3 regions of the Pseudarthrobacter scleromae genome follow, and region 1 is predicted to be linked to each of the others. Evidence: riboswitches for the same ligand, from Rfam matches in the RefSeq annotation. Region 1 holds a riboswitch; each other region holds the start of a gene.
What was found. Region 1 has a riboswitch for thiamine pyrophosphate ahead of IEX33_RS13565 (ECF transporter S component). Riboswitches for the same ligand answer to the same signal wherever they lie in the genome.

Region 1 (5,955 bases):
CACCAGGAGCCCGAAGCTCTGCCCCAGCGTCGCTTTCAACCGCTGCACGGCGTTGCCGCGCGAACCCACGCCCCGGGCCCTGCGCGCCATGCCGATGGTCTGCCACTCTTCCGCCATCAGGCCCACCAGCCTCATGGCGGCAAGGGTCCCCAGCACAAAGCGGTGCGGCAGGCGGGCCTTCTGTGCCAGGGCATCGGCCAGGTCCGTGGGGTCGGTGCAGCTCATGAGCAGCACCGCCGGAAGGGCGATGGCCAGCCCGCGCAGCATGAAGCCGATCCCCAGTTCCAGCGAGCCTTCGCTCATGGTCCAGATGCCGACGTCGATCAGCGTCCTTCCGCTGTCCGGAGCCAGGATTGAGGTACTCCAGCCCCCCACGGCCGCTGCGAGGATCAGCGGCCAGCCGCGTTGCCACAGCAGCGTCAGCGTCAGGCCTGCGAGCGGGAACAGCAGGAATTCGAAGGCCAGCGCCACCGACGCGGAAACCCAGTCGATCGAAAGCGCCAGCACTGCCGTGATGAGGAAGACGGCGGCGAACTTGCTCAGGGGATTGGCGCGGGTCAGCAGGGCCTGGTTGCCCCGCAGGTTCAGTTCCTGCCTCATGGCGCCACCGGTTCCCCGGCAGCCATCCGCAGCTCGGTTCCACCCAGCGCGGCGGTGAACTCGGCGTCGTGCGTCACGGACACCACGGCGGTGCCGCCATCCAGGAGCTCGGACAGGAACGAGGCCAGCTCCGCCCAGGTGTTGGCGTCCTGGCCGAACGTCGGCTCGTCCAGCACGAGCACGCGGGGATGTGCCGCCAGGACCGTGGCCACGGAGAGGCGCCGCTTCTCGCCGCCGGACAGCGTATAGGGGTTCGCGTCCACGAGGTGGGTCAGCCGCAACCGCTCCAGCAGCTCGTCCACGCGCTCCTCACCGTGCCCCAGGTGCCGCGGACCGAACAGGAGTTCGTCCAGCACCTTCCCGGTGACGAACTGGTGCTCTGGCTCCTGGAACACGGTGCCAATCCGCTCGATGAGCTGCTCGGCTTTCCACTTATAAGGGTCTATCCCGGCGCCACGGCTGAGGTCCAGGGTGGCGGACACCTTTCCAGCCACGGGCTCCAGGAGTCCCGCAAGGGTCAGCGCAAACGTTGACTTGCCCGCGCCGTTGGCGCCTGTGATGGCCAGCGCCTGCCCTGCCCGGACCTGCGCGGAAATATCGTGCTGGACGGGCGCTGGGGGCACCTTCCGAAAGCCGCTGCGGCGCGGACGTTCCCGGGAAACCGCAAGGTGTTCGGCCGCCAGCAGGAGGCCGCCGGAGCCGGCAGCCGGGTTGCCCGACCTTGCACGCGTCTCAGGAACATACCCGGGCACCCACACACCGGCCGCCGCCAGCATGGTCCGCGCGTCCGCGAGCACCCGGTCCGGAGGACCGTCAAGCAGCACGGCATCATCAGTGGCGCTGCCCGGCTGCAGCACCACGATTCGGTCCACCAGGTCCTTCCACACGGACACCCGGTGCTCCACCACAACCAGCGTGGCACCGGTTTTGTCCAGGCAGCGGCCCACGGCGTCGCGGACTTCCAGCACACCGGCAGGGTCCAGGTTCGCCGTGGGCTCGTCGAGCAGAATCAGGCCAGGCCGCATGGCGAGGATTCCTGCCAGCGCCAAGCGCTGTTTTTGCCCGCCGGACAGGGCCGACGTCGGGTGGTCCAGCGGCAGGTGGGAAAGTCCGACGTCGTCCAGCGCCTCGTGCATGCGGGCCCAGATGGCTTCGCGGGGCACGGCGAGGTTCTCGGCGCCGAAGGCGACGTCGTCGCCAACGCGGGAGAGGACAACCTGCGTCTCCGGGTCCTGCTGCATCAGTCCGGCCCGGCCGCGCTGCTCGCGGGGCACGGCACCGTCAACCAGCAGCGAACCCGTCTCGTCGGACTCGCTGGCGTCGCCGCCGTCGTCTATGTCCCCCAGTACCCCTGCCAGGGCATGCAGGAGCGTGGACTTGCCCGCGCCGGATGGCCCCAGGAGGAGCACGCGCTCCCCCGGGCGGATCTCCAGGTCGAGGCCACGGACGGCCGGCTTGGCGCGCCCCGCATGGCGCCAGCCCCAGCCGCGGGCTGTGACGGCAGCCGGACGCACCGCGACGGATGCCTCGTGCCGCGAAGGGGCGCCCATCAGGAGAAGACGGGCTCCGTTGCCGCCTTGCGTGATGCAAAGGAGCTCAGGACCCCTGTCCTGGCCAGGCCGCGGGTGGCCATCCAGGACAGTGCTCCGGCGATGATGGCGCCGGAGATGGCGGTGAAGATGATGTAGGCCAGCTTGTCGCCGGCGGCGTAGGCGATGTTCCAGCCCCACGGCGCGAAGGAGTCGTTCAGGCCGCAGAAAAGGCCGGCGGCGGCGCCGGCAAGCAGTGCCACGGGCAGGTTGAACTTCCGGTACACGAAGATGGCGAAGATGATCTCGGCACCCAGGCCCTGGACGAATCCTGAGAACAGAACGGACGCCCCGTACTGGGAGCCCATGAACAGTTCACCTGTGGCGGCCACCGTCTCGCAGAAGAGCGCGGCGCCTGGCTTGCGGATGATGAGCATGCCCAGGACGGCCGGGATCATCCAGCCGCCGGCGATCAGGCCGGTCAGGGGCGGGTAGACGGCGTTCATGGGTCCCGAGACTGCGGCCGCCCCCTGGGACCAGGCCCAAAAAATGACGCCGCCGGCAACGGCAATAAGGGCCGCCACCACGATGTCCACGACGCGCCAGGACTTGCGGGCGGGCTTCTTGACTGCTGTTGTTGCCATGTGATCCTCCTGAGGAACAGGAGGGGAAAGTGGACGCGGCTACCGGCACTGCTGCCGCTGCGCGCACTTCGAGAACTCGACTCCCTTGCGCCGGTACTAACCGGATCAGGTTCGAGGGTCTGCGGCTGTCCGCACTCTCAGCGCCCACCTGCGGTCCCTGGCATGGCCAGTGATGCCGACGGCGGCGCTCCCCTGTCGTTGAATGATTCTGTTTGGTGAAATATCCGCCCTGTTGGGCGTGGTCCAGTTTACCGCAGGGAGGGGTAGATTGTGGGCCATGACTGCGAATCCACCAGATGTGACCGAGTACGATCCGGATTCCCGCGATGCCCAGCCGGAGGGATCCCTTGAAGCCTTGATCGCCCGGATCGAGGCGGAGATCCGGGAGCTCCAATTTCCCGGCTTCTCCCTGGACGACTCCCTGAACTTGGGACTGCTCCTGGTGGAGCTGGGCAAGGAGCGCGGGCTCCCCATCGCCATCGACATCACCAAGGGCGAGCAGGTCCTCTTCCACGTGGCCCTGCCGGGGGCAACGCCGGACAACGGGCACTGGATCCGGGCAAAGAAGCGGACCGCCGCCCGGTACGAGGTTCCTTCCCTGCTGGTGGGGCTGCGCGCCCGGCGCGGCGGCGGACGTATTGAAGACAACGCCTGGTTCGACCAGGCCCTCTACGCCGCGCACGGCGGCTCTTTCCCCGTGTACGTCACCGGGGTGGGCGCCGTAGCAACCGTCACCGTGTCCGGATTGCCGCAGGTGCAGGACCATGACCTGGTGGTCGAGGCACTCCGCGACATCCTCCGGTCGGCTGGCGCGGAGTGACGCCCTGAAAGCCTGCACCGCGCGGCGCCCTGCCGGCCAGGGATGACAGGTTTTTCCTGGCATGGACACCCCTGCAAGGCCGGGAGTACATTCGAGCGCAGTGGCGGGTGATCAATCCAGGAGGGCGTCGTGACCGGTCCAGCAACCGAGAACCAGGTCCGGGCGGCGCTGGACAAAGCCTGGGACGAGATGATTTTCATCGGCCCGGACCACCCCTACTATTCCCTGCTGGCGGAACTGGTGTCCGCCGTCGGGAAGTCCTGGCAGCAAGGCTACGACCACGGCCGCCGCGGAGGTCCGTACACAAACCCCTACTCATGGGCCGGCCCGGAAGGCTAGTGGCCGGCGCACAAACACCGGCAGAATACAAAGCCTGCTTAGCAATTATTTAGTAATCATGCTTACTATGTTGTCTCCAGGGTTTGAGGAGTACAGCACATGTCAGCCAGCATCCGCCGGGTAGGCGCCCGAACAGGCCTGCAGAAGGCTGCGCTCGCAACGGGCGCCGTGTTCTGCCTGGCCGGCATCCTGGGATTCATTCCCGGCGTCACCTCACACTATGACGCGCTCCACCTGGCCGGGCACGGATCAGGAGCGCTGCTGCTCGGGATCTTCCAGGTGTCCGTCCTCCACAACGCCGTGCACCTGCTCTTTGGACTTACCGGCGTCCTCATGTCGCGCTCGCACCCGCAGGCACGGAACTTCCTCATCTACGGAGGCGTCATCTACCTAATCCTCTGGCTGTACGGCCTCCTGGTCGGTGACACCACTCCGGCGAACTTCCTCCCCGCAAACGATGCCGACAACTGGCTCCACCTGGTTCTTGGCCTGGCCATGATTGCCCTGGCCATCATGCTCGCCCGTGGACCAGACCCGGCCGCTGCGGGAGACGGCTCCGACGCCGGCACCTCCAGCATCGCCTCGTCTCCAGCGCCCGGCACCAGCGGCCGCTGACCACCATCTTCCGGCCCCCAGTGCAGGGGGCACGGAACCGGCACACGCCAGACCTGAAGGAGCACCATGAAAATCCCAGCAGCACGGGGTCCCGTCAGCGCCGCATTATTCAGCACCCTCGCGGAGCTGCCGCGCACGGACGGGGGCGCCCTTGAGGCCCTGCACCGGACGGTGGCCGGCCATCTTCCCGAAACCCTGGACATCATTGGCGACGACGACCTCCAGCTGACGCTCTTCTGCCTCTACGAGCTCCACTACTCGGGCCTTGAGGGCGTGGGTGACGAATGGGAGTGGGCCCCGGAACTGATCCGGGTGCGCCAGCTGCTGGAAAAACCGTTCGAAGCCGCGCTCCGGGAGGCTGCCGCGGCCGCCGCCGGTGACCTGGACCTTCCCGCCGGACCCGGTGTCACCAGCGACGCAGTGGCAGACATCCTGTTCGGCCTGGCTGCACGCGACACCGGCCCCAGCCTCTCCCGGTATGTGGCCCGGAAGGCCAGCCTGGGCCAGCTCAAGGAATTCCTGATCCACAAGTCCATCTACCAGCTGAAGGAAGCCGACCCGCACACCTTCGCCATCCCGCGGCTCTCCGGCAGGCCGAAAGCGGCACTGGTGGAAATCCAGGCGGACGAGTACGGCGGTGGACGGCCCGAGCGGATGCACAGCGCCCTTTTTGCCCGCACCATGCGGGGCCTGGGAATGGAGGACCGGTACGGGGCATACGTGGACGCCGTCCCCGCGGTCTCCCTCGCTGCTGTGAACCTGATGTCCCTGTTCGGCCTGAACCGCCGGTTGCGGGGAGCCATCACGGGGCATCTGGCCATCTATGAGATGACGTCCTCCCAGCCCAACCGCCTGTACGGCAGGGGCTTCCGACGGCATGGATTCGATACGGACGTCACCCACTACTTCGACGAGCACGTGGAGGCCGACGCCGTCCACGAGCAGATTGCCGGCCGGGACCTTGCGGGCGGGCTGGTTGAGGCCGAACCCCACCTGCTGGCGGACGTCCTGTTCGGAGCCACCGCGGTCATGGCCGTGGACGGCAGGCTGTCCGCGCACATCCTGCAGTCCTGGGAAAACGGCGGGACCTCGCTGAGGCAGGCATTGCCTGCTGCGGCCTGAGCATCAGGCCATGAACACCACTGAAGGCCCTACGCAGGCAGCAACAAAGACTTCCACCAAATTTCCCAGCAATCCGCAGCAGGAGCAAAGATGAACCAGGAACCCACCGAGAGCTCCATTGTGGTTTGCCCCGACGGGCCCCTTATTGTGCGCGGCGACTTTGAGCTCGTCACGCCCTCCGGCGAACCGGTTCCCCGTGACCGCAAAACCGTGGCGCTGTGCCGGTGCGGCGCCTCAGCCATCAAGCCCTATTGCGACGGCACCCACAAGATGATCAAGTTCCGCA
Region 2 (5,955 bases), on a different contig from region 1:
AGGATCCAGACGCGGAGAGAGGGGCCACGCAGATCGAGTACCTGTTTATTGTGCCAGATCAGCGCCAGGATTTCGACTCGGCGCGGCGTGACACGGGCGACGCCGGCTGGAGGTTCCGGCCGGATCAGCTCAGGCGGACCAGACGTACAGGCCGGTGCGCTCCGAGTCGTCAATTCCGCTGGCGAGTTCGGCCAGCCGCTGCACGTAGGTCCGCGCCTCTGCAGCGCCGAACGGCATGTCATCCTGCGCGGCCCATTGTTCGGCAACCTCTTCGAGGATGTCGCCTTCCCCTTCGGTTTCATAGGACAGCAGGTCCGCCAGGGCGCGCACCATGGCCGGGGGCACGGCCAGGAGCGAATCGCTGCCCACATCCACCATGGTCAGTTCGTAATCCGCTCCTCCGGCGTGCACGGCGGTACCGGCCAGGTCGCCCAGCTGCTCCACTTCGAAATCGCTGATGTCCGGGATCCGGACCGCGTCACCTGCGGGAGCGCTGCCGCCGCCGTCAAGGACGCCGGCACGCTTCAGTGCTGCGTCGTGGGTGGCAACAAAGATCTCGGTGAAGCCCATGGGGATTGCCCTCATTCCGTTGGCGGTGGTGCCGCCGGGAGGCTGCTCCTGCCCGGCCGTTCGAATTCAGCCTAGTTCGAATTCAGCCCAGTTCGGATTCAGCCTGGTTGGAATCATGCGTGGCACAGCCGGTGCTCAGCGCACAGCCACACGGATGCGGTTGCGCCACGGATCCTCGAAGCGGAGTTCGGCTCCGGTGTGGTGCGCGGCAACGCCGGCGACCTTGAGGCGGTCGGCGAGGGAGCCGACGTCGTCCCCTGACGGCACCTCGATAAGGACCTCGCCCAGGCCGAGGGTGTCCTTGCGCGGTCCCGCCCCGCGGCTGTTCCAGACGTTCATGGCCATGTGGTGGTGGTAGCGGCCGGCAGAGACAAACAGGGCCTGTCCGTGCCAGCCGGCGGTCTTCTCGAAGCCGAGGGTCCCCACGTAGAAGTCGCGGGCCGTCTGGACGTCGCCCACCTGGAGGTGCACGTGGCCGACGCCCGCCACGGACCCGAGCTGGCGCTCCAGGGAATTTTCCGTCAGGTGCTGCTCGAGGTACCGCTGCGGCGGGAGGGCCAGGCTGTCCATCACCACGTCAGTGCCGTTCCAGGACCAGTTGCTGCGCGGCCTGTCCCAGTAGAGCTCGATGCCGTTGCCCTCGGGGTCGTTGAAGTAGAAGGCTTCGCTGACAAGGTGGTCGGCGCTGCCGGTGAACGAGCGCGGTTCGAACCGGGCGGCGGTGGCGATGGTGGCGGCCAGGTCTGCCTGGTTCTCAAACAGCAGCGCAGTGTGGAACAGGCCGGCCTCTCCCCTGCCCGGAAGGTTCAGCCCGGGCGCGGGAGCCAGGTGCACAAGCGGCTTCTGCAGCCGGCCGAGGTAGATTCCGCCGTCCTGCTCGGCAATGACCTCCAGGCCGAGGGCGCGCTGGTAGTAATCGGTCATCACCTCCATGTCGCCCACCTTGAGCATCACGGTGCCCATGGCGAGGTCGGCAGGCAGAAGGTCCTGGCTTGCGGCTTGTGCAGTCATTGATAACTCCCGGTGCTGTGGGCCTTCCGGTCGGCAGCCCTTACACTCTTAAAATTACTTGAAGCTTCAATTTATTCCAAGTCCCGGGCCGGATATCTTTTCAGCGGATGACCCGACCGCCCAGGACAACGTGCGCCAGGCCATGGACCGCCTCCGGTACCTTCCGCGGGTCTTCCCGGCACACGACAACATCTGCCCGCGCCCCTTCTTCCAGGCCGTCCGCGCCCAGCCACTCCCGCGCACTCCAGCACGCGGCGTCCAGGGCAGACGCCATGGGCAGGCCCGCAGCATGGAGGGCCAGGATCTCGTCGGCGATCCTGCCGTGCCTGATCACGCTGCCGGCGTCGGTCCCGGCGTAGATCCGCACGCCTGCCTCGAACGCCTCAAGCACCCGTTCCTTCCGCCGTTCCCACAGTGAACGCATGTGCGCCGCATACCGCGGAAACTTGGGCGCCGCCTGGGCAGCAATGTCCGGGAACGTGGCGATGTTGACCAGGGTGGGCACAATGGGCACCTTCTGCTCCACGAACCTGGGCAGGTGCCTCGGCAGGAGGCCGGTGGCGTGCTCGACGCAGTCGATGCCGGCGTCCAGCACGTCATCGAGCGTCTCTTCCGCGAAGCAGTGGGCGGTAACGCGTGCGCCTTCGTCATGGGCGGCCAAGACGGCATCGCGGACGACGGCGGCAGGGAACGACGGCGCGAGGTCGCCGGCGTCGCGGTCAATCCAGTCCCCCACGAGCTTGACCCATCCGTCGCCTTCCCTGGCCTGTTTACGGACAGCTTCCACCAGGCCCTCCGGTTCGACTTCCTCAGCGAAACCCCGCAGGTACCGGCGCGTGCGCGCAACGTGGCGTCCGGCGCGGATCAGCACCGGGACGTCTTTTCTGTCCTGCAGCCACCGCGTGTCAGCAGGGGAACCTGCGTCACGGATCAACAGTGTGCCGGCCATCAGGTCCGTCCGCGCCTGCTCTTCGGCGGTCGGAGCATCCACCGCCCCTCCCACGCCGAGCCCGATGTGGCAGTGGGCATCCACGAAGCCCGGCAGCACCCATCCCGCCAGGATCCGGTCCGGGGCCTTTGCCGGCCGGCGGAACGTCAGGCGCCCGTCAACAGACCACAGTCCGCGCTGTCCACTCCCGGGTCCGGTCAGGACCGTCCCCGTGAACTCGATGATTTCTGCCATGTGCACCTCTTTCCTGCCCGGTCAGGCTAGCACCGGCAATGTGACAAGCTCCGAAAGAAAGGCTGTGGTAGCTTTCATCTTGACCACACGGGTGCCCCTGCAGGGGCTGAGATCGGGCTGACGCAGCCTGCGACCGTCGAACCTGTCCGGGTAATGCCGGCGAAGGAAGTGAGTATTCCTTGAATACACCAAATCAGCAGCTGAACCCTGCCCGCAACACCCCGGGTGCCACCACTGACGGGAACCCGCCCCCGGTGACGCAATCCCTGAAATCCCATTCCCTGGCCTACCTCGAGGACGCCGGGACCGGTATCCGTGTTCCCGTGACGGAAATCGCGTTGGAGCCGTCCCCCAACGGCGTTCCGAACCAGCCGTTCCGGACTTACCGGACGGCCGGTCCGGGGAGCGACCCCGTTCAGGGTCTTCCTCCTTTCCGCAAGGATTGGATCGAGGCGCGGGCAGACACGGAAGCGTACAGCGGCAGGGAGAGGAACCTGCTCGACGACGGCCGCTCGGCCGTGCGCCGCGGCGCCGCCAGCGCGGAGTGGAAGGGAGCGCCTCCCGTGCCCCGCCGCGCCGTCGAGGGACGGACCGTGACACAGATGCACTACGCACGGCAGGGCGTCATAACCCCGGAAATGCGCTTCGTGGCGCTGCGGGAAAACTGCGATGTTGAACTGGTCCGGAGCGAACTCGCCGCAGGACGGGCCATCATTCCCAACAACATCAACCACCCCGAATCCGAGCCGATGATCATCGGCAAGGCCTTCCTGGTGAAGATCAACGCCAACATCGGCAACTCTGCAGTGACCAGTTCAATCGCCGAAGAGGTGGACAAGCTGCAGTGGGCAACCCGGTGGGGCGCCGACACCGTCATGGATCTCTCCACCGGCGAGGACATCCACACCACCCGGGAATGGATCATCCGCAACTCGCCTGTCCCGATCGGCACCGTCCCCATCTACCAGGCCCTGGAGAAAGTCAACGGCGAGGCCAACGCCCTGACCTGGGAGATCTTCCGCGACACCGTCATCGAACAGTGCGAACAGGGCGTGGACTACATGACCATCCACGCCGGCGTGCTGCTCCGGTACGTTCCCCTGACCGCCAACCGCGTCACCGGCATTGTGTCCCGCGGCGGATCAATCATGGCGGGGTGGTGCCTGGCGCACCACCGGGAGAACTTCCTCTACACGCACTTCGACGAGCTCTGCGGGATCTTCGCGCGGTACGACGTCGCGTTTTCCCTGGGCGACGGCCTGCGGCCGGGCGCGACGGCGGATGCCAACGACGCCGCGCAGTTTGCCGAGCTGGACACCCTCGCCGAGCTCACGCAGCGTGCCTGGGAGTACGACGTCCAGGTGATGGTGGAGGGTCCTGGACACGTTCCGTTCCACCTGGTCAGGGAGAACGTTGAACGGCAGCAGGAGCTGTGCAAGGGCGCACCGTTCTACACGCTGGGCCCGCTGGTGACCGACGTTGCCCCGGGCTATGACCACATCACCTCCGCCATTGGAGCCACGGAAATTGCCCGCTACGGCACGGCGATGCTGTGCTACGTCACGCCCAAGGAACACCTGGGGCTGCCCAACAAGGACGACGTCAAGACAGGGGTGATCACGTACAAGATCGCTGCCCATGCGGCAGACCTTGCCAAAGGCCACCCGGGCGCCCACGAACGTGATGACGCACTGTCCAAGGCACGCTTCGAGTTCCGCTGGCGTGACCAGTTTGCGTTGTCGCTGGACCCGGAGACGGCCGAGGCCTTCCACGACGAGACCCTCCCGGCCGAACCGGCCAAGACGGCACACTTCTGCTCCATGTGCGGGCCCAAGTTTTGCTCCATGCGGATCAGCCAGGACATCCGGGACGAATACGGATCCGCGGAGGCACAGGCAGCCCTTGCTGAAGCGGCAGCCGGCATGCGGGGCAAGAGCGAAGAATTCCTGGCTGCCGGCGGGAAAGTTTATCTGCCGGAGCTGAGCGTTCCGCCGGGGCGGTAGGAGCCTGCAGGTTCCGTCCGGCTGGTCATTGGGGGCCGGCCGGACGGGCTCCTGTGGAGGGCAGGTTCGGGCGGGATCAGGAGGCGCGTGCCTCCACGCGGCCTGAGTCGCTGATGAACGAACGGATGATGCGGTCCCCTTCCGGGGAGTCGTGGGGCCGGTGGCCGCCGGCGGCCGTGCGGTGAACCGCCCCGGTCTCACGGAGGTAGCCGGCGATCTCCTCGTAGAGCGGCTCCCAGCCGCCGGTCAGGACGAGCGTGGGCACGCCGGGAACGATATGCAGCGGGGCTTCCCAGGACGGCGCCTGCAGCCGCAGCCGCCTGGCAGAACGCTTCTCCTCGGCAGTCACCGGCTGCTGCAGGTCGGTGGCATAGACCCTGCGGACGAACTCGCGCTGGAAATCCTCGTCACTGAGTTGATGCCGGGCGTTGAACAGGGGCTGCATCAGCCCGATGTGCGCCGCCGTGGCCGGCAGTTCAGCGGTCAGGGACAGGCAGGCCGGCTCCACCAGGGTCAGCGAGTACACAAGGTCCGGACGTTCGACGGCGGCCATCATGGCGGAGATGGCTCCTTGCGCATGCGCCACGACGTGCCCGCCGGCGGTGCCCCGGCCGTCGTCCCCAAGGGATTCCAGCAGGATGCGCGTGTCCTCCGCGAACGAGGACGCAGTGGGTTCGGCAACGGGATCGAAGCCGTGGCGGCGCAGGAACAGGGCATCGTAGGACAGGGCTATCCCGTGCTGGCGGGGCCAGGCTGCGGCGCCGAAGCTGCCCGCGCCGTGCGCGAACACTACCCTCTGCTTGAACATGACCCAACCCTATTCCACGGCACCGGTATCCCAACCAAGTAGCGCCAAGTGTCGTTATGAACGGTCAAAACGACACCTGGCGCTACCTAGCTGGGAGAGGGGGATGGCTACTTGCCGAGGAACTTGTCGAAGCCCTTGGGCAGGTTCAGCTGGGAGGGATCGAAGTCGCCCGCCTGCTGGCCAAAAGCTGCGCCGGTGGGCAGCGCCTTGGCGGCGTTCGCCCGGCGGGCCTCGGCGTCCTTGCGCTCCTGCGCGGCTTTGGCCGGGTTGCCGGATTTGGCCTTCTTCTTGGGCGCGTTCTTGGCGTTCTTCCGGGCACCGCCGCCGGCCCCCGGCATCCCGGGCATCCCTGGCATGCCCGGCATCCCGCCCTGGGCCAT
Region 3 (5,955 bases), on a different contig from region 1:
CTGCTGCTCCTGGGATCAGGGCGCCGGCCGGCAGAAGGCGGGCCTACAGGAACTCGGCCCGGCCCTCCATTGCCGACGACGCCAGCGCATGTTCACGGCGGGGTATGCGACCAGCCGCTTTCGCCAGCCTACCGGCGATGACGGCGTGCTTGAAGGCCTCCCCCATCAGGGCAGGGTTCTGCGCCCGGGTCACCGCCGTGGCCAGGAGCACGGCGTCGCAGCCCAGTTCCATGGCGAGGGCTGCGTCGGAGGCCGTGCCGATGCCCGCGTCAAGCACCACCGGTACCGAGGCCCGGGACACGATGAGCTCGATGTTGTGCGGATTGAGGATGCCCAGGCCGGTGCCGATGGGCGAGCCAAGCGGCATCACAGCGGTGGCTCCGAGGTTCTCCAGCCGCAGGGCCAGCACGGGGTCGTCATTGGTGTACGCGAAGACCTTGAATCCCCTGTTGACCAGCTGCTCTGTGGCGTCCACGAGCTCCACGGCGTCCGGCAGGAGGGTGTGTTCGTCGGCGATGACCTCAAGCTTCACCCAGTCGGTTTCCAGGGCCTCCCGTGCGAGTTCAGCGGTCAGCACAGCATCACGCGCAGTAAAACACCCCGCGGTGTTGGGCAGGACCCGGATGCCGTGGTCCACCAGCAGCTGGAACAGCGAACCCGCCTCATCCGGCGAATAGCGGCGCATGGCCACGGTGGTCAGTGAGGTGCCGGAGGCCAGGAGTGCGGCGCCCAGGCCGTCCAGGCTGGGCGCGCCGCCGGTGCCCATGATGAGCCGGGATGACAGTGGGACGCCGTCGATCACCAGGGGGTCCTGGACACCGGAGAGCTGGCTGTTGGTAATGGTGGTTCCGGTCATGGTGGTCAGCCTCCCTGTACTGCCGTGACAAGTTCGACGTCGTCGCCCTCGGCGAGCGCCGTGGCGGACCACAGGCTCCGGGGCACCACCTGGGCGTTGCGGGCTACGGCCACACCCAGCTTCCGCCCGTCCGTGGCCCGGCCGTCCGCGGCCAGTGGACGGCCGGTGACCTCGCTGACGAGCGCGGTGATGGAAGCGTCGTTGGCCACGGTGTGGCCGCTTCCGTTCAGGGTGATATTCATGCTGTCTCCTGGGTGTTGGGTGGGGTTGCAGCCGCTTCAACCAGGTGGGAGGGAGCAGCGGGAAACCGGCCGGGGTTGAACGGGGCCCACCGGGGGTCCTCGATGCCGTCCATGAGTTCGCGGCAGATTGCGGCCGCAGCTGGGGTGAGCAGGATGCCGTGCCGGAAGAATCCGGTGGCAATGATGAGCCCTTGCACGTGGCGTGACCCTTGGGCGCCGGGCATTTCAGACGCCGTCTGCAGGTCCTCAGGTCCTCCGGGCAGCGGCACCCTTCCGAGCAGCGGGGCGTTGTCCGGTGTGCCGGGCCGGGCGCGGGCCGTGCACTCGAGCAGCTCCAGCTCAGCGACCGCGGGCACCAGCACCTGGGCATCGCGGAGAAGCTGGTATACGCCTCCTGCCGATACCGCCCCGGCGCTGGAGCCCGCCCCCCTGCCCAACGCGTCCTCACGCTGGGTTGCCCCGATCACCACTGTTCCGTCCTGCCGCGGAACGATATATACGGGGACACCGCGCACGAGTCCGCGGATGGTGGAGGTCACCAGGGGCCTGAGGTGCGCCGGTACCGCAAGTCGAAGGATGTCCCCATGGACCGGCCGCAGCGGCAGGTGCAGGCTCACTGGCAGTCCGGTGAGTCCCGGGGCGTGCAGTCCGTTGGCCACCACCGTCTCCCCGGCCAGCACGGTACCCCCGCCCTCCAGGGCTACCCCGGCTACGGCCCCGTCCTGCCAGAGCAGGCCGGCTGCCTTGTCCGGCACGGCGAATCCCTCTGCGGCGCGGGCAACGCCGCTTCCGGTCGCGCGGGCACCCCCCGCCAGGGCCCGGCGGAGGCAGGCCACCAGCAGCCGGGGGTCCACCTGGTGGTCCCCCGGCGTATCCAGCGCACAGGCAATGCCCGGACTCAAGAGGGGCTCGCGGCGCCGGGCCTCGCGGATGGTGAGCGGTTCAACCGTGAGGCCGTTGGCCTGCTGGACGGCACGCAGGTCCAGCAGCGCCCGCCTGTCCGCGGCATCGGCACCCACGGCGAGGGTCGGCGTCGTAAGATATCCGGGATTCGAGTCCGCGGCCGCAGCGAGGTCCGCAGCGAAACCGGGCCAGCGGGCGGAGGCTTCGAGCATGAGTTCCAGGAGGTCCTCCTCCTGGTAGTGCAGTTCGCTCACCGGCGCAAGCATCCCTGCGGCCGCCCAGCTGGCTCCGGAGCCGGGGGCGTCGTCGATCACCACCACCGAACGGCCCGACCGCCTCGCCTCCCAGGCGATGCCGTGGCCGATGGCTCCTCCGCCGATCACCGCAACGTCGGTTGTGATTGTGGAGCCGGAAGACGGGGGGCCGCTTACGGCATGCACGTCAGGCATCGGTAGTCTCCTTCCCTACGCCGGTATTAACCGGATCAGGTCAAGCGGTCGGCTCTGACGCCCTCTCAGCCCGGCGCTTTGTGACAGCTGCCGCGGCTCCCGCAGTACGAGCCCAGTGTAAAGGAATTAGGCTGGCTCCCATGAATGTGTCCCACCCCCCTGCCGCCGCTTCCCGTCCGTCCGGAACAGACGCCTTTATCAACGCGGAGGGCAGCGCCGGGCTGCACAGTGCGCGCCTTTACCTCTGCACGGACGCGCGCCGCAGCAGGGGCGACTTCGAACAGTTCGTGGATGCCGCATTCGCTGGCGGCGTGGACATCATCCAGCTCCGGGACAAGTCCATCGAAGCCGCCGAGGAGCTGGAACTTTTAGCGATCCTAAAGGAGGCGGCGGTCCGCCACGGCAGGCTATGGGCAGTCAACGACCGCGCCGACATTGCCGTGCTGTCAGGAGCGCCGGTGTTCCACATCGGGCAGAAAGACCTTCCCCTCAAGGCAGCCCGGACGCTGCTGAACGGGAACGCCGCCATCGGCCTGTCCAGCCACAGCCCTGAACAGGTGGATGCCGCCCTGGCCGCGGCCGCCGGCCCGGCGGCGCTCGACTACTTCTGCGTGGGCCCGCTGTGGGCAACACCCACCAAACCCGGCCGCGCCGCCGTCGGCCTGGACCTGGTGACGTATGCGGCCGCCGCTTCAGCGGCGCAGGGGCAGGGACAGTCCGACGGCGGCGTGCCCTGGTTCGCGATCGGCGGGATAGACCACGGCAACGTGGAACAGGTGGTGGAAGCCGGGGCCAGCAGGATCGTGGTGGTCCGGGCCATTACGGAAGCCGACGATCCGGCAGCCGCAGCCGCATCGCTGCTCGACGCGCTGGACGCCGCCCGCCCGTGACGCGGCGCCGGATCTGCGGCGCATCCCGCGGGCGGTTCCCTGCACTATTCGCGGAATTCGGGCTACGCTGATTTTCGTGTCACATCATCGGCTGGCCCCCAGTGTCCACGAGCACACCAACGCCCTCGAGGCTGCACTCAGCGCCCTGCGGACGGAGCTTGAGCTGCCGGGCGACTACCCGGAAGATGCCGTGGAGGACGCCGAGGCCGCGGTGTCGGCACTGCAGCTGCCGTCCCATGACCTGACGGGCATCGACTTCATCACCATCGATCCGGCGTCGTCCACGGACCTTGACCAGGCGCTCCACATTGAACGGGACGGCAGCAGCTACCGCGTGCTCTACGCCATCGCCGACGTGCCCTCATTCGTGGCTCCCGGCGGTCCCCTGGATGCCGAGACGCGGCGCCGCGGCCAGACTTTCTACACCCCGGACGGCCGCATTCCGCTGCACCCGGAGGTCATCAGCGAGGGCGCCGGAAGCCTCCTGCCGGGGCAGGACTGTTCCGCGTTCGTGTGGGACTTCCGCCTTGATGCCCGCGCCGAGGTCACAACCGTGACGGTCAGGCGGGCTCGGATGCGCAGCCGCGCCAAGCTCAGCTACAAGGGTGCCCAGGCGGAACTGGACGGCGGCAGCCCTTCAGACGTCCTGGTCCTCCTCAAAGAGGTGGGGCTCAAGCGCGTGGAGCTGGAGCGTGCCAGGGAGGGTGCCAGCCTGAACATGCCGGACCAGGAGATTGTCCAGCTTCCCGACGGCGGCTACCGGATTGCCGCGGCCCCGCAGCTTCCGGTGGAGGACTGGAACGCCCAGATCTCGCTCATGACGGGAATGGCGGCGGCGCAGCTCATGCTGGCCGGCAAAGTGGGCATCCTCCGCACCATGCCCTCACCGGACGAGCGTTCCCTGCACCATTTCCGGCTCCAGACGGAGGCACTTGGGAAGCCCTGGGACGGTGAGGTCAGCTACGGCGAATACCTCCGCAGCCTGGATCCCACCGATCCCCGCCAGCTGGCCATCATGCACTCAGCGGGAATGCTCTTCCGCGGTGCGGCGTATACGGCGTTCGACGGCACGGTCCCTGAGGACGCCGTGCAGTCAGCCATCGGGGCCGCCTACGCCCACACCACCGCACCGCTGCGCCGCCTGGTGGACCGCTTTGTCCTGGTGACCTGCGAGGCCCTGTGCAACGGCGGCGAGGTGCCCGGCTGGGTCCGTGAGGCGCTGCCGTCGCTTCCCGAGATCATGGCCAGCTCGGACCAGTTGGCGTCCCGGATGGAACGCTTGGCCCTGGACACAGTGGAGGCGGCGCTCCTCGTGAACCACATCGGACAGGAGTTCGACGCGATCGTGATCTCCGGATCCAAGCCCCAGAAGGAAAACGGGAACGGCGGCAACGGAAAGAACGGCAACGGCAACGGCGGCTCGGGCATCATCCAGATTGCCGAGCCTGCCGTCACGGCCCGTTGTGCCGGCGAACTGGTGGCCGGAACCAAGGTCCGGGTACGCCTGGTGTCCTCCGACATTGCCACCCGGGAAGTGCATTTCGAGCTGGTCCCGTCCTTGTCCTGAGAGGGGCGGTTCTTCCTGCGGGTAGGCAGGCACACCGGGCCAAAGCCGGGTTTCCGTCCCCGTGCGGCTAGACTGAAGAGGTAGAAATGGATGCCCGGTCGTTGATTTCCTTGATTTGAAACCAACAAGCCCGCCCCTACGCGATCTTGAGATACACCCGCTGGTCACCAGTGCCAGCATTTTAGATAGCCCGCGATCGGCTTCCACTGGAATTGCTTGCGCGCCTGAGCGTGCTCCGGAACGGCCTTGGGCCGGCCCGTTGAGCAGGCAGCGCCAATGCCCAAATGAATAAGGAAACTCCACGTGAGTGAATTGCATACCCACCAGCTCCTGACGGACGACTCCGGCACCGAAACGATCGAGCCGGAAGAGACCATCATCTCCGACGAGAAGCCGCACGAGATTGAGGAGAAGTCCTTCGCGGACTTCAACGTCCGCGCCGACATCGTGGAATCCCTCGCGGACGCCGGCATCACCCATCCCTTCCCCATCCAGGCCATGACCCTGCCGGTGGCCCTCTCCGGCCACGACATCATCGGCCAGGCGAAGACCGGCACCGGCAAGACCCTGGGCTTCGGCATCCCCGCCCTGCAGCGGGTGGTGGGCCGGGACGACGCCGGCTACGAAAAGCTCGCTGTCCCCGGCGCACCGCAGGCCCTGGTCATCGTTCCCACCCGTGAACTCGCGGTGCAGGTGGCCAACGACCTGCAGACGGCCTCCCGCAAGAGGAACGCACGCATCGCCACCATTTACGGCGGCCGGGCCTACGAGCCCCAGGTGGAAGCCCTGAAGAATGGCGTGGAGGTTGTGGTGGGAACCCCCGGGCGCCTCATCGACCTCTACAAGCAGAAGCACCTGAGCCTGAAAAACGTCAAGGTCGTCATCCTGGACGAGGCCGACGAAATGCTTGACCTCGGCTTCCTGCCCGACGTCGAAACCCTGATCGCGGCCACGCCGGCAGTCCGCCAGACCCTGCTGTTCTCCGCCACCATGCCCGGCCCCGTCATTGCCATGGCCCGCCGCTACATGACCCAGCCCACCCACATCC

Region 2: linked by a shared signal. The riboswitch ahead of thiC (phosphomethylpyrimidine synthase ThiC) and the one ahead of IEX33_RS13565 (ECF transporter S component) in region 1 are both predicted to bind thiamine pyrophosphate.
Region 3: linked by a shared signal. The riboswitch ahead of IEX33_RS03395 (FAD-dependent oxidoreductase) and the one ahead of IEX33_RS13565 (ECF transporter S component) in region 1 are both predicted to bind thiamine pyrophosphate.

Annotation. Positions count from the first base shown of each region.
Region 1 covers NZ_BMKV01000005.1:55,863-61,817, reverse strand. Annotated here, with positions in the region: gene IEX33_RS13575 (energy-coupling factor transporter transmembrane component T family protein) at 1-600, opposite strand, end outside; gene IEX33_RS13570 (ABC transporter ATP-binding protein) at 597-2,150, opposite strand; gene IEX33_RS13565 (ECF transporter S component) at 2,150-2,773, opposite strand; TPP riboswitch at 2,838-2,977, opposite strand; gene IEX33_RS13560 (heme-degrading domain-containing protein) at 3,051-3,593, shown strand; gene IEX33_RS13555 (hypothetical protein) at 3,723-3,932, shown strand; gene IEX33_RS13550 (DUF4383 domain-containing protein) at 4,032-4,547, shown strand; gene IEX33_RS13545 (iron-containing redox enzyme family protein) at 4,614-5,669, shown strand; gene IEX33_RS13540 (CDGSH iron-sulfur domain-containing protein) at 5,760-5,955, shown strand, end outside.
Region 2 covers NZ_BMKV01000001.1:1,029,347-1,035,301, reverse strand. Annotated here, with positions in the region: gene IEX33_RS04805 (hypothetical protein) at 130-570, opposite strand; gene IEX33_RS04800 (VOC family protein) at 706-1,581, opposite strand; gene IEX33_RS04795 (amidohydrolase family protein) at 1,682-2,764, opposite strand; TPP riboswitch at 2,842-2,949, shown strand; gene thiC (phosphomethylpyrimidine synthase ThiC) at 2,944-4,767, shown strand; gene IEX33_RS04785 (alpha/beta fold hydrolase) at 4,844-5,575, opposite strand; gene ffh (signal recognition particle protein) at 5,683-5,955, opposite strand, start outside.
Region 3 covers NZ_BMKV01000001.1:707,618-713,572, reverse strand. Annotated here, with positions in the region: gene IEX33_RS03410 (4a-hydroxytetrahydrobiopterin dehydratase) at 1-1, opposite strand, end outside; gene IEX33_RS03405 (thiazole synthase) at 44-856, opposite strand; gene thiS (sulfur carrier protein ThiS) at 862-1,098, opposite strand; gene IEX33_RS03395 (FAD-dependent oxidoreductase) at 1,095-2,450, opposite strand; TPP riboswitch at 2,446-2,563, opposite strand; gene thiE (thiamine phosphate synthase) at 2,591-3,340, shown strand; gene IEX33_RS03385 (RNB domain-containing ribonuclease) at 3,417-4,907, shown strand; gene IEX33_RS03380 (DEAD/DEAH box helicase) at 5,211-5,955, shown strand, end outside.